DNA from 3 places in the Paenibacillus sp. ACRSA genome. Region 3 is predicted to be linked to each of the others. Evidence: riboswitches for the same ligand, from Rfam matches in the RefSeq annotation. Region 3 holds a riboswitch; each other region holds the start of a gene.

Region 1 (4,057 bases), on a different contig from region 3:
TTACACCTTCGCCATCCAGGCAACACGGTACAACCGTGCCATCCACTAATACAGCAGCCTGACTACGAAGTGCGTGACAGAAGCCTTTGCCGTCATCCTCTGGTGCATCCAAGCTTGGCCACTGGAATTCATGATCTTGATTGAGGTATACATTCGGAGCGATTTTGACACCGCTACCTGGTAAAACCTTTTCTTCGATCCGAAAATCCAAGTCAAACTCTCGCTCCAATACTTCAAGCGTTTCCCGGTTTCGGTTCATCTGAGCATTCGTGAAGTTATCTTGTGTCAGGTTCCATAGTCGGAATGAAATAATAACATTATGTTTCACCGCTTCACGAACAAAGGTCAATATGTTATTCAAATATCCTTCACGGTCTGTCGAGCCTTCATGTCCGTCGAAGCTGTGCAAGGAAAAGTTCATCTGACGTAACGCTGGCTTGCCTAGCAGCTTATGTTGTGTCTTGGGCAGCAGCGTACCATTGGTCGTAATATTAACCTTGAACCCTTTCTCGTGTGCAGAATCCAGCAGCAGATCGATTTTGGGATGCAGTAACGGCTCACCTTTGACGTGAAGATATATGTGTTTGGTATGTGGCTTAATCTGATCCAGTATATTATTAAAGACGTCAGGGTCAATGAAATTTTTGGCACGCTTGGTCTGCGGACAGAAGCTGCACGCCAAGTTACAGATGCTTGTAATTTCGATGTAGACTTTCTTGAATGTTTTCAACTCGGATCCCCATTCTTCTCCGGAGGGAGAGCGTCCCACCTTCATTTCGTGATATAACGATAACACTTTCACTAGTGCGCGATCAAAGTGTTCTTTTGGAACAACCTCTATTATATCGGGTTAGGAAGTAGGGAACAACAACGTTTCAAATCAGATTCCTGCTGCTCGGCCAAAGCAAACATCTGGCACATCCCTTCTTTACATCTGACTTGCATGTGATATATGCTGGAGCTATAAATACCTGTTCAAAAAGTACGGTTTTCAGTACCAAGAAGATGGGATGAAGCTAGAAATGGAGTAGCGGAGCGTAGATATAGCTACGTGAGCAACTACATTGTTTCCGAAGGAAACAAACTTCGTAAGCATCCCACTTATTTCGGCTGAATCCCATATTCGATGCTGATGATGCTAATGGCATCATTCGTAATCAAAATTGGACTTTTGGAACAACCTCTTATAACTGAATATAGCAATGCACTGGGGGAGCCTAACGGCTGAGACGAATGAACTTTCGGACCCTTTGAACCTGATCTGGATCATACCAGCGGAGGGAAGTGGAGCGGCCTTTCAATAAACATAATGCGTTTCATCATACAGAATATGGATGATGAAAACCAATTGCGAATTGAATCTACAGCCCCACTCATTTCTCCGGAAATGGGCGGGGCTTTTTGCATTTTTAGGATAAAAAATGAGTCATCGCAGGTCAGAATATAGCATATCTCAGGCGCTTGGCCTACATGTAATTCTGGGAAATGCTAGTAAGTTATGAAAATGAATTTAAGGAGGAACACAGATGTCTTACTTGGAACGTATACGCACTCAGAATCCGTTAGTGCACAATATCACCAACATTGTAGTAGCTCCCTTTGTAGCCAATGGCTTGCTTGCACTTGGAGCATCACCTTTTATGGCTTATGCACACGAGGAGGTTGCCGATGTTGCGAAAATGTCCGGCGCGGTCGTCCTCAACATTGGCACACTTAATAAAGATGTTGTGCAGTCCATCCTGCTCGCTGGTATATCTGCCAACACCCATCAAGTGCCTGTCGTGCTTGATCCTGTTGGTGCTGGTGCGACATCCTATCGCTCTGAGCAGGTGCAAATGCTCGTTCGTGAGCTACGTCTCACGATCTTGCGTGGCAATGTGGCAGAAGTCGCTAATGTAATTGGTGAGCATTGGAATAGCAAAGGTGTAGATGCTGGACAAGGTGAAGGAGATCGTATCGGAATAGCCGAGCGGGCAGCTCAACAGTTAAACTGTATCGTTGTGATCACAGGTCGCGAAGATGTCATTACGAATGGACATCAGACCTATCTGGTAAGTAACGGTCATGTCTTCTTAACTCAGGTCACAGGTGCGGGATGTCTGCTCAGTGCTGTGATTGGTGCATTTGCAGCTGTGGCAACTGATGACAAGGAGCTTCTGGATAGCGTTGTAGAAGCCCTCGCCTTCTACGGCGTTGCCGCTGAGATTGCTGCAGATCGTACGGAGAGCCAGGGCCCCGGCAGTTTCCAGATCGAGCTGTTGAACCAACTCGACCATGTATCCCCGTTGGAACTACAGCAGCGTGCTCTTATTCGCCACAGCAATGGAGGTGGAGATACACCATGCGTATAGCTCAGGCTCTAACGATTGCTGGATCAGATAATGGCGGCGGCGCTGGGATTCAAGCCGATCTCAAAACCTTTCAGGAACTTGATGTATACGGCATGACCGTGATCACTGCCATTGCGGCGCAGAACACGACGGGCGTTCAAGGTGTGTTTCCCATTTCGTATGAAGGCATAGCCCAACAGCTCGATTCGACCGGCGCTGATTTCAAGCCAAATGCAGTAAAAACAGGCATGCTCTACAGTACAGAAATTATTCAATTGGTTGCCGAGAAATGGCGCCATTATGAATGGTCTAATCTGGTCATCGATCCCGTTATGGTAGCTCAGGGCGGTGCCCCGCTGCTTCAGCAACAGGCTATTCAGACACTGATTACGGAGCTGATCCCGCATGCACAGATCACCACGCCAAACATCCCTGAAGCTGAACTGTTAACAGGCATGGCCATTCGAAATTTAAGTGATCGGGAAGAGGCAGCCCGACGTCTTGTGCAGATGGGTTCCACGTATGCCCTGATCAAGGGCGGCCATGATACGGGTGGTATGATTATCGATGTACTCTATGATGGGCAGTCTTTTCACTATCTAGAGAATATTCGTATCGTGACTCCTCATACCCACGGAACGGGCTGTACCTATTCAGCTGCCATTACAGCTGAACTAGCGAAGGGTTCATCCGTTCTGGCTGCCGTTACGACTGCGCGAGCATTTATTCAGGCAGCCATAGAAGATGAGCTCGGCATTGGAGCTGGACATGGGCCGACGAATCATTTTGCGTATCAGCGCAGGCAGCGAGGTGAGCAGTGATGCATGAGCTGAATGCAGACGCGGTGCGACGCGCAATGCAGGTGTATTTGGTGATGGGCAGCGTGAATACCACGCAAGACCCTGTGGAGGTGCTGCGCCAGGCGATTGCTGGCGGCATTACGCTGTTCCAGTTCCGGGAAAAAGGAACTGGTGCCCTGATTGGCGAAGCCCGCCTGGCTCTGGCATGGCAGCTTCGCGAGGTGTGCAGCCAGCACGGGATTCCGTTCATCGTGAACGATGATGTGGAGCTGGCTGTAGCTGTGGAGGCCGACGGCGTACATGTCGGCCAAGACGATGCGGACGCGGCGCTGGTACGCGCCCGCATTGGAGCTGGGCGGATGCTTGGCGTATCCGCCCACTCCGTGGAGGAAGCCCGCCGTGCGGTGCAGGCGGGCGCCGACTATCTTGGCGTCGGGCCAATGTACCCGACGCGCTCCAAAGCGGATGCCCATGCTGTGCTGGGCCCCGCAGGGGTTGCGGAACTGCGCGCCGCAGGCATCGCAGTTCCGGTGGTGGGTATCGGCGGCATTACGCCCGATACCACGGCCGCCGTGATGGCGGCTGGAGCCGACGGCGTAGCCGTCATCTCCGCCATTGCGGGCGCGGCCGACGTGCGCGCAGCGGCTGCGCGGTTCGCTGCAGCGGTGCGTGGGATGCTGGCGTAGCCATGCGCCCCTGCACCGCGGCAACCCCGCAGGGGCGCAGGGTTTATGCGCTGAGCCTGTGCGTCGCGTCTACATCATTTAGCTTTATTGCATAGGGTTTACGCGCTGAGCCGATGCCTCGCATCTACATCATTTAGCTTTATTGCATTATGAATCATGGATTAAGCATTATGCATTATGAACTATGTAAGTTCCACACCTCAACCTCCGGCACAGCTCTAGATATACCCCAGAAAACTCC
Region 2 (4,057 bases), 170 kb from region 3:
CTTCTTGCTCGAAGTACCCTTTATCTATCGCTACATAGAGAAACGCATGCAAGGCGTTTGGATACCAATCCAGCACCACATTAACTTCTTGTAATTTCTGTGTAGATGAGCTAGTCGTAGATGAAGATGTATTCTGATTAGTACATGCGCTAAACACGAGTAAGATCAGTATCATTGTAAGAATGGCTCTTGTTTTTCTCATGAATTTCTTTCCTCCATATCTATTTATGACTCCCCACGCCAGCGAACGAAACGACACTCTAACAGTGTGATTACGGCAACCGAACCCATAGCAACAACGGATAACAATACAATGGGTGCAAACACTCCCGCACCGTCAAGCTGCGTCATCATTCGACGCGAAAAATATCCCAGCCCACTCTGTGCACCCAGCCATTCTCCAATCGCTGCCCCAATGACACTAATCGGAATTGCCATTTTGATAGCTGAGAAGAAATAAGGCAGTGCATAAGGGATTTTGAGTTTCAGGAAAATTTCCCACGGAGTGGCACCATATGTAATTAGAAGCTTCTTCATATCCATACGGGTACTGCGTAAACCATCGTATACCGTAATTGTAATTGGGAAAAAGGTTATTAAAACGGACACGAGTACCTTGCTCCATATGCCATACCCAAACCATAGAACAAATAGTGGAGCAATGGCCGTGGTCGGGATCGTCTGTGAACCTACAACGATGGGATATAGACACTTACGCATCAACACACTTACGTCCATAAGGATCGCTAGTGCAACGCCTAATACGATGGATAATACAAGACCAATGCTCGTAATTAGCAAAGTCGCGGGCAAATGAACGGTAAATAAGGGTTCGCGAAGCTCCCACATTTTTTCAAATATTTGAACCGGGCTAGGCAAAATATAAGCAGCGTTCAAATTCATTGCTCCCAGTTGCCAGACCATCAGCAGAGCAAATAGAACGATTAGGGCAGGAAGATTATGAGTGTAAGATGATTTTTTCATAAGATTACATTCGTCCTTAACGATTGAATCAGTTCGTTACGCAATGCAGATATTTCTGGTGAAGCAAGAGATTCTCTTGAATGGTGGTACCCGTTAGGTATATCAATCGTTGTTAAATGGTTTATCGGGGCACTCGTCACAGCTAGTATTCTTTGCGAAAGAAATAAGGCTTCGTCCACGTTATGAGTAATAAAGATAATTGTTTTCTTGTGCTGTTCCCACTGATCAAGCAACCACTCTTGCATTGTAATGCCGGTTAGAAAATCCAGCGCAGAGAACGGCTCATCCAGCAATAACAAATCGGATCCCGTGAGCATTGTACGGGCAAATGCAGCTCGTTGGCGCATGCCGCCTGAAAGTTCGTGAGGCATCTTGTTATGACAATGATCTAAGCCTACATTATGAAGTGCGTCAGCAATAAGCTCCTTGCACTCAGCCTTGGTGTAACCTCCGATAATCTCCAAAGGCAATCCAAGATTCTCTCCTACTGTTCTCCAAGGGAACAACAGGTCTTTTTGTGGCATATAGCCGCAGTAATGCTTTTTTTCCCCGATCGGAGCCCCATCAATCCGTATTGAACCAGATTTTGGCCTAAGTAGGCCGTTAATGAGATGGAAAATCGTGCTTTTACCACAGCCCGAGGCGCCAACAATACTGTGAAATGATCCTGCCTCAATTGTAAAAGACAGGTTGTCTATTATGTCTATAGGTTCAGCATCATATTGATAGGACACATTCTGAAACGTCAGTGAACTCAAGACTCCAGCCTCCAGGACATCTCCCAAAAATCAAGCTCAAAGCGACTGCACATCACGAAAATATCCTCCATCCGTTGATATGCTTCCTCGCTACAGCCCTCTAATAGCTTGTCCGTTAATTCAACTAATGCCTGATTGCTGCTATGGTATTCAGGGGAAGCATAACCTGTGATCCATTCCCCGTAGAAAGCATGATCAGCTGCACCTGGCGCTTGAGCAAGCACTTGACCAATTTCAGCGTAGCTCCATGAGCAAGCCAGGATGGATACGAGCACTTCTGCTATGCCACCTGCATGTGAAACAGCGAGCATATAGTTAGTGTAGGCTACATTTTTCAGTGAAGGTTTCACCTGAAAAACTTGATCTTCCGTGATTCCTAACCGCTCCATATAAGAACGATGGATTTTCATTTCACCATTCAGAATGTTATCAACACTTTTGCTTAAAAGCTGCATGACTTTGGGATCCTTCGACTTGACGATGCCTAGCGCAAATACACGGGCGTAATCGTACAGGTATAAGTAATCTTGGAGCAAATAGTATCGAAATTGTTCAATTGTTAAGGAGCCATCTCCAATCCCTTTCACAAAGGGATGCTCGTGACATTCCTTCCACACAGGCTGTGCTGCCTTATATAATCGCTCTGATATAGTCAACATTTGTTCCTCCAATTCGTAATGTAATTCCCCTTTTTCCAACAACAAAAAAAGCGAAACATCCATAGGACGTTTCGCAGATAAATAAACTATAGTTTGGAATGCCCACGGGCAACCCAAATAACAGCATTTCATCGTTGCATTCCTACGTTGGCATTATCCAAATCAGGTAAGGTCGGTTTTACACCCTCTCAGCCGGTTAAGGCTCCCTCGCAAACGGTTATATGTAATTATTATGTTTCTTAAACCACTGAAAACAAATTATCTAACTATTCGATCAGTATATCAATGGCTATATACATCGTCAAGGCGCTTTGCAGTAACTCTTTATAGATGTCTTACTTTTCATGTCGATCCGTTACGTATAGAGAATCTTTTTTTCGGAACCTGATGGATTTTTGAGAGATTAGAAATTCCCCAGCGATTGACGAAATCTGTATCTGGACGTACATACTTGAAGCCTAACCAATTTTATAGATCGGCTAGGCTTCATATGTTTTATTGGATTTCAAATCGTAATAGAATCTGACTTAGAAGTTAACATCTACGCCATAATAGGCGGATTCATACAATTTTCTCATTTGTTCAGCAGACGTTTCTCGTGGATTTGTCCCTGTACATGGATCTTTCATTGCATTGTCTGCCATGGCTTCTACATGATTCCGGAATACGTCTTCTTCAATCCCGAATTCTTGTAATGTAGCAGGAAGTCCCATATCACGGTTAACTTTACGCACCCACTCCACTAAAGAATCCGTTAGTTCCTGGGCATTATTCCCCTTCAAATTCAATCGAGTTGCAAGGTTAGCATAACGATCTTCTACGACTTTCCGGTTAAACTGGATTACATAGGGCAAGTAGATTGCATTCGCTAATCCGTGAGGGATATTGAAGATCGGACCACTCTTATGTGCCAGACTGTGTACATTCCCTAAGACTGCATTAGCAAAGGACATACCGGCCATAGCTTGAGCGTAATGAACTTCCTCCCTGGAAGCCAGATCGCCTTGAAAGGAAGCAAGCAAGTGATCCTTCAGTGCTTCAGCTGCTTCAATCGCGAGTGCATCCGTAAAAATCGTACGTGGTTTAGCCACATACGCTTCAATGCTATGCGTCACTGCATCCATACCACTGTAAGCAATCATATGTTGCGGCATATGAGTAACTAAAACAGGATCAATAATCGCGATATCTGGAGTTAACCCAAAGTCCGCCAAAGGATATTTAATCCCTGTTTGTTCGTCCGTAATGACAGAAAGGTTTGAGATTTCTGCTGCGGTTCCACTGGTTGTCGGTATGCCAATGAATCTTGCTTTGGTTCGCAGTTCTGGCAATGAAAACGGAACAGCAGCTTGTTCAAATGTTAGTTCTGGATACTCATAGAAAATCCACATTGCTTTTGCAGCATCCATAGGTGAGCCTCCACCTATACCAATCACCCAATCCGGTTCAAACGTTCTCATTTGCGCTGCGCCAGATTGAACCATAGCCACGGTAGGTTCCGTATTAATACCTTCAATCAGTAACGTTTCCATACCTGCTTGGTTCAGCAATTGTGTGATCTTTTCTAAATGACCTTGTTTTTTGATCGAACCTCCACCAATGACTAAAGCAGCCTTCTGACCTTTCAGCGTTTTCAATATATCTAGTGCATTTTCT
Region 3 (4,057 bases):
GTTTCCAGAATAGCTGTCCACGTTTGGCGCCAGCCATACGCATATAGTTCATCATCATGGCATCTGTACGGGTTAATCCATCCATGGCGGCAACGGCAACAGGGAAGAAACAGACCAGAATGATGGTAATTAATTTGGGCAGCAATCCGAATCCGAACCAGATCAGCAAGAGCGGTGCTAACGCGATGGTTGGAATGTTCTGGCTTAGTATAAGCAAAGGATAGAGCGCGGACTTTAAAAATGGGATCAGGTGAAGCACCATGGCAATCAGCAGTCCCACCAACGTTCCTGCGGCGAATCCGATGAGTGTTAACTGGATCGTCGCCCATGCATGCATACCAAGTCGATCCGCCTGTGAAGCTGCTTCACGAGCAATGTCTGAAGGTGCAGGTAGCATCCACTTTTCAATATGAAATAGCGAGACGGCTCCTTGCCATATCGCAATAAAGAGAATAACCGCCACGAGGGGCGGCCATACGCTTTTGAAGTAGGCGTGCATTAGCGATATTTCTCCGTTAGTTTATCCATGCTGAAGCCGGCACCGCCGCTATGGGCGATTTTGATCTGGGAGATGATGCTTGGGCTACCAGCGTCCACAAGTGCTTCATGCATTTTGCGAACAACGTCCAGCAGTTCCTCCAGCTCACCTTCCATCGTTGTTTCTAGAGGGTTGACCTGATATTTCACACCAGATTGTTGAATGACTTCAATCGCGCGATCTACATACGGGTATGAGTCCTCACCATTTGGCGTCTTCGGGATAACTTGAATACTGAGTAATGTGCTTGCCATGGAGTTCACGGCTCCTTTCGAGTTGGGTTGTATAAGTTGAATCAGCTTTACACTTAACACTCCGATTGCAGTACCCTCTTACTATCACTGTTATCCCCGGATTTCATGAATAAATTTTAAATGGAGTAAATCCGGGGATAAAGGTGAGCGCTCCGCTTCTCCAGATGGGTTCTGCACTCTTCGTTTGTGTAAAAAGTTCAACTTAAACAATAATTATTGGGGTAAGAAATCGTTCGTATATGCCTTGCTCACATCGATTTGTTCATCCAGCAGTTTTTTGCTGTACATCCAGTCCGTATAGTTCTGCCATACTTCCTGTTTCTGTTCGCCCCAGCGTGGTGCATCGTCTGTGTATTTCGGGCTAAGCCACTTCTGGCTTGCAAGCACAAGGTCTTTATCGAGATCCGGTACGGCTTTGATCAGAATATTAGCGGCGTCTTCGGGATGATCAATCGCATATTGGTATCCTTCGGACGTGGCTTTCATGAACGCTTTAACCAGTTCAGGATCGTTCTCAATCGTGGTTTCATTTGTTACCAATACAGGTGTGTAATAGTCGAGTGCTTCGGAGTAGTCTTTGACATACAACATGTCGATCGGCTCTCCGCGAAGCTCAGCCTCAATCCCAGTCCATGCATAGAAAATCCAGGCAAAATCGATATCGCGTTTCACGGCGGTGAAGAAGTCGGCATCACCCATGTTAATGTTTTTCACTTTGGACACGTCAGCGCCTTCGCCCTCCATAATGGATTGCATTACCGCTTCCTCTACTGGGGAGCCCCAGCCTCCATAGGTTTTACCTTCGAAGTCTTTAGGGGATTTAATGTTCCGATCCGTCGGGGCTGCAAATCCGGATGTATTATGTTGAATAACGGCAGCAATCGAGACGAGCGGTACACCTTGGGTACGCGCCTGAGTTACACTTTCCTGATAACTTACGCCAAAAGGAACCTCATTCGAAGCGACCATCGTGTCAGCGCCGCCAGCACCAGGTTGCACGATCTCCACGTTTAAGCCCTCGGCTTCGTAAAATCCTTGATCTACCGCTGCATATAAGCCGGTATGGTTCGTATTCGGTGTCCAGTCCAGTACAACTTTAACATCCCGGAGTGCTGCGTTATCACCTTCACTATTGTTCTCGGTGTTGGTATCTCCGTTAGATTGGGCAGGGCCAGCTTCCTTGCTTCCGCAAGCCGTGATTGCAATCAAGGTTACGCATAGGAGCAACAAGCCGATCGTTTTACGCCATCTCATCTTCATTCTCTCCTTCATGTTGTCCGCCTAAATGGCGAGGGTTCTCCTTGGCTTCATATCCAAGCATCGTGCATAAATCAACAGAATTATACCGGCTATGATCTGGATGTCGTTTTTTTATGTAACGTGATATGCAAAAGAACATAAAAAAAGCGCCCCGGATTCCGGGACGCGTGCAGGCGTTAGAGAAGTAGCGCGCAGCGATATAGCTGGGCCTATTCGATATACTCCGATTCCTACGCTGGCATGATCCAGATCAGGTCTAAGGGTTAGTATCTTGTGGGATACACTCTCAGCCGGCCAATTCCGACTCCCCTGGGAAACTATGAAGTTAAGGGTATTACTAGGTGTAATTATAGGACAGCGGGCAGAACGTGTCCAGTCATGAACTGGAATATCCGATGATGGATCTTACGAAGTGGATCTAAGCTATCATAGATGCTACCTGTGCGCCAATCGGGATCATTAATAGATCCGTTTACCTTTAACGCTGGAAGAATTCAATCCATTCCTTCTCTGGGCCATAGATGAAGAAGTAACGATAACCGTTCGGTAGGGTGATAATCTCTCCATCAATAAATTCGGCCTCCGTCGCTCGTATACGCTGATATTCAGCATCAAGATCCTCCACATGAATCGCAAAATGATGCACAGTTCCTTCGGAGGGAAGTTTGTCGCTATATCCCTGAATGAGCTCGATTTCAGTTTCATCACTGCCATTGAATCCGAGGAAAGCAAGTTGGATGACACCATTGGTATGGGTAACGCGGTCTTTCAGCTCAAGCCCAACGATTTCGGTATAGAAACGAAGCGTGGTCTCCAGATCACGGACAGCGATACCGATGTGGTCGATACGTTTTTGAAAGCTCATTGTACAGTAATCCTCCTAACTGATTCGTGAATATGGTTTACATTTTAAGGAGTATCATAGGGGTATAAATCCGGGTTGTCAAATAGGGAAAATGAGTTTATGTAGATGAAATGTTCTATATTTCAATATAAACATAAAGGTATATTATCAACGTTCACAAAGTGTTCACTTATGTGACCCTATTCCTCATCTTTATAATTGTCCAAGTAGAAGAGAGGATGAGAGAATTGCCAACAACAAAGAAAGAACATACGTATTTTGGATTGATGATGTGCACAGGAATGGTAGTCGTTATGATGACTTTCAATTTACTGTATAACGGATTAATGGGGAGTATGTCTCCGCTAGAGATTTTATTTCAGTTTGTTCTATGTTTTATTGTAGCTTTTGTGGTGGAAAGCTTTATCGTTGGGCCGGTGGCTCAGAAAATTGCCTTTGCATTGCCATTCAACAAATCGAATAAGGTGATTGGTATTTTGACGATTTCCGTATGTATGGTTGTGGGGATGGTTCTGATGATGTCGATGTATGGAATGCTTACGGCGTATCTTGCCAATCAATTGAACGGAAAGTCTCTCGTAGAAACGTATCTTCACACCATACTGCGGAACTTTAGTCTAGCGCTACCGTTACAGTTGCTTATCATTGGGCCGCTCGTTCGATATATATTCGGTAAATTCCTAAAAGCTAAAGGGAATGTGGCTCCCTTTGTTAATACAGAAGCTTAATTGGAAAATAGAGGAGAAAAGTGTTAATATTTTTGCCATCAAGAATATTAACAGGTGGTGAAGAAACTGGTCGAATTCGATACTCGAACGTCACAATGCACGGCATGTCAATTGATGATCGCAAGACATTTCTGGATGTAACAACAGATGAGAAGATGATCGAGACATCCGTTCAGGGTATAGATCGGGATAATAATGTGGTTTATAAGTATGACTGAATATAAAATCGTTATCCTTCTTTATCACTTGCATTTAAACGATACTTTTGTATATACTGATAAACAACAATTACAGATCGGAACATGCCGTTGAAGAGCATCCAACTCGGAGGTGTTTTCGCCAGGGGAGCGATATTTCCCCAAGTTAACCGGAACCGCCCGTTATCGCGGACCAAGCGGCTGGAGCAGTGAAC

Evidence for each region. Region 3 has a riboswitch for thiamine pyrophosphate ahead of MH215_RS19870 (ABC transporter substrate-binding protein). Riboswitches for the same ligand answer to the same signal wherever they lie in the genome.
Region 1: another riboswitch for thiamine pyrophosphate. It lies ahead of thiM (hydroxyethylthiazole kinase); the one in region 3 lies ahead of MH215_RS19870 (ABC transporter substrate-binding protein).
Region 2: another riboswitch for thiamine pyrophosphate. It lies ahead of tenA (thiaminase II); the one in region 3 lies ahead of MH215_RS19870 (ABC transporter substrate-binding protein).

Annotation. Positions count from the first base shown of each region.
Region 1 covers NZ_JAKRNP010000003.1:759,937-763,993, forward strand. The annotation lists gene MH215_RS12875 (radical SAM/SPASM domain-containing protein) at 1-730, opposite strand, end outside; TPP riboswitch at 1,200-1,300, shown strand; gene thiM (hydroxyethylthiazole kinase) at 1,527-2,351, shown strand; gene thiD (bifunctional hydroxymethylpyrimidine kinase/phosphomethylpyrimidine kinase) at 2,342-3,151, shown strand; gene thiE (thiamine phosphate synthase) at 3,151-3,816, shown strand.
Region 2 covers NZ_JAKRNP010000007.1:277,123-281,179, reverse strand. The annotation lists gene MH215_RS20675 (ABC transporter substrate-binding protein) at 1-202, opposite strand, end outside; gene MH215_RS20670 (ABC transporter permease) at 226-984, opposite strand; gene MH215_RS20665 (ABC transporter ATP-binding protein) at 981-1,742, opposite strand; gene tenA (thiaminase II) at 1,739-2,401, opposite strand; TPP riboswitch at 2,523-2,620, opposite strand; gene MH215_RS20655 (iron-containing alcohol dehydrogenase) at 2,929-4,057, opposite strand, start outside.
Region 3 covers NZ_JAKRNP010000007.1:104,055-108,111, forward strand. The annotation lists gene MH215_RS19860 (ABC transporter permease) at 1-499, opposite strand, end outside; gene MH215_RS19865 (thiamine-binding protein) at 499-792, opposite strand; gene MH215_RS19870 (ABC transporter substrate-binding protein) at 1,006-2,046, opposite strand; TPP riboswitch at 2,262-2,373, opposite strand; gene MH215_RS19875 (VOC family protein) at 2,531-2,917, opposite strand; gene MH215_RS19880 (DUF2798 domain-containing protein) at 3,145-3,645, shown strand; gene MH215_RS19885 (S1 domain-containing protein) at 3,678-3,863, shown strand.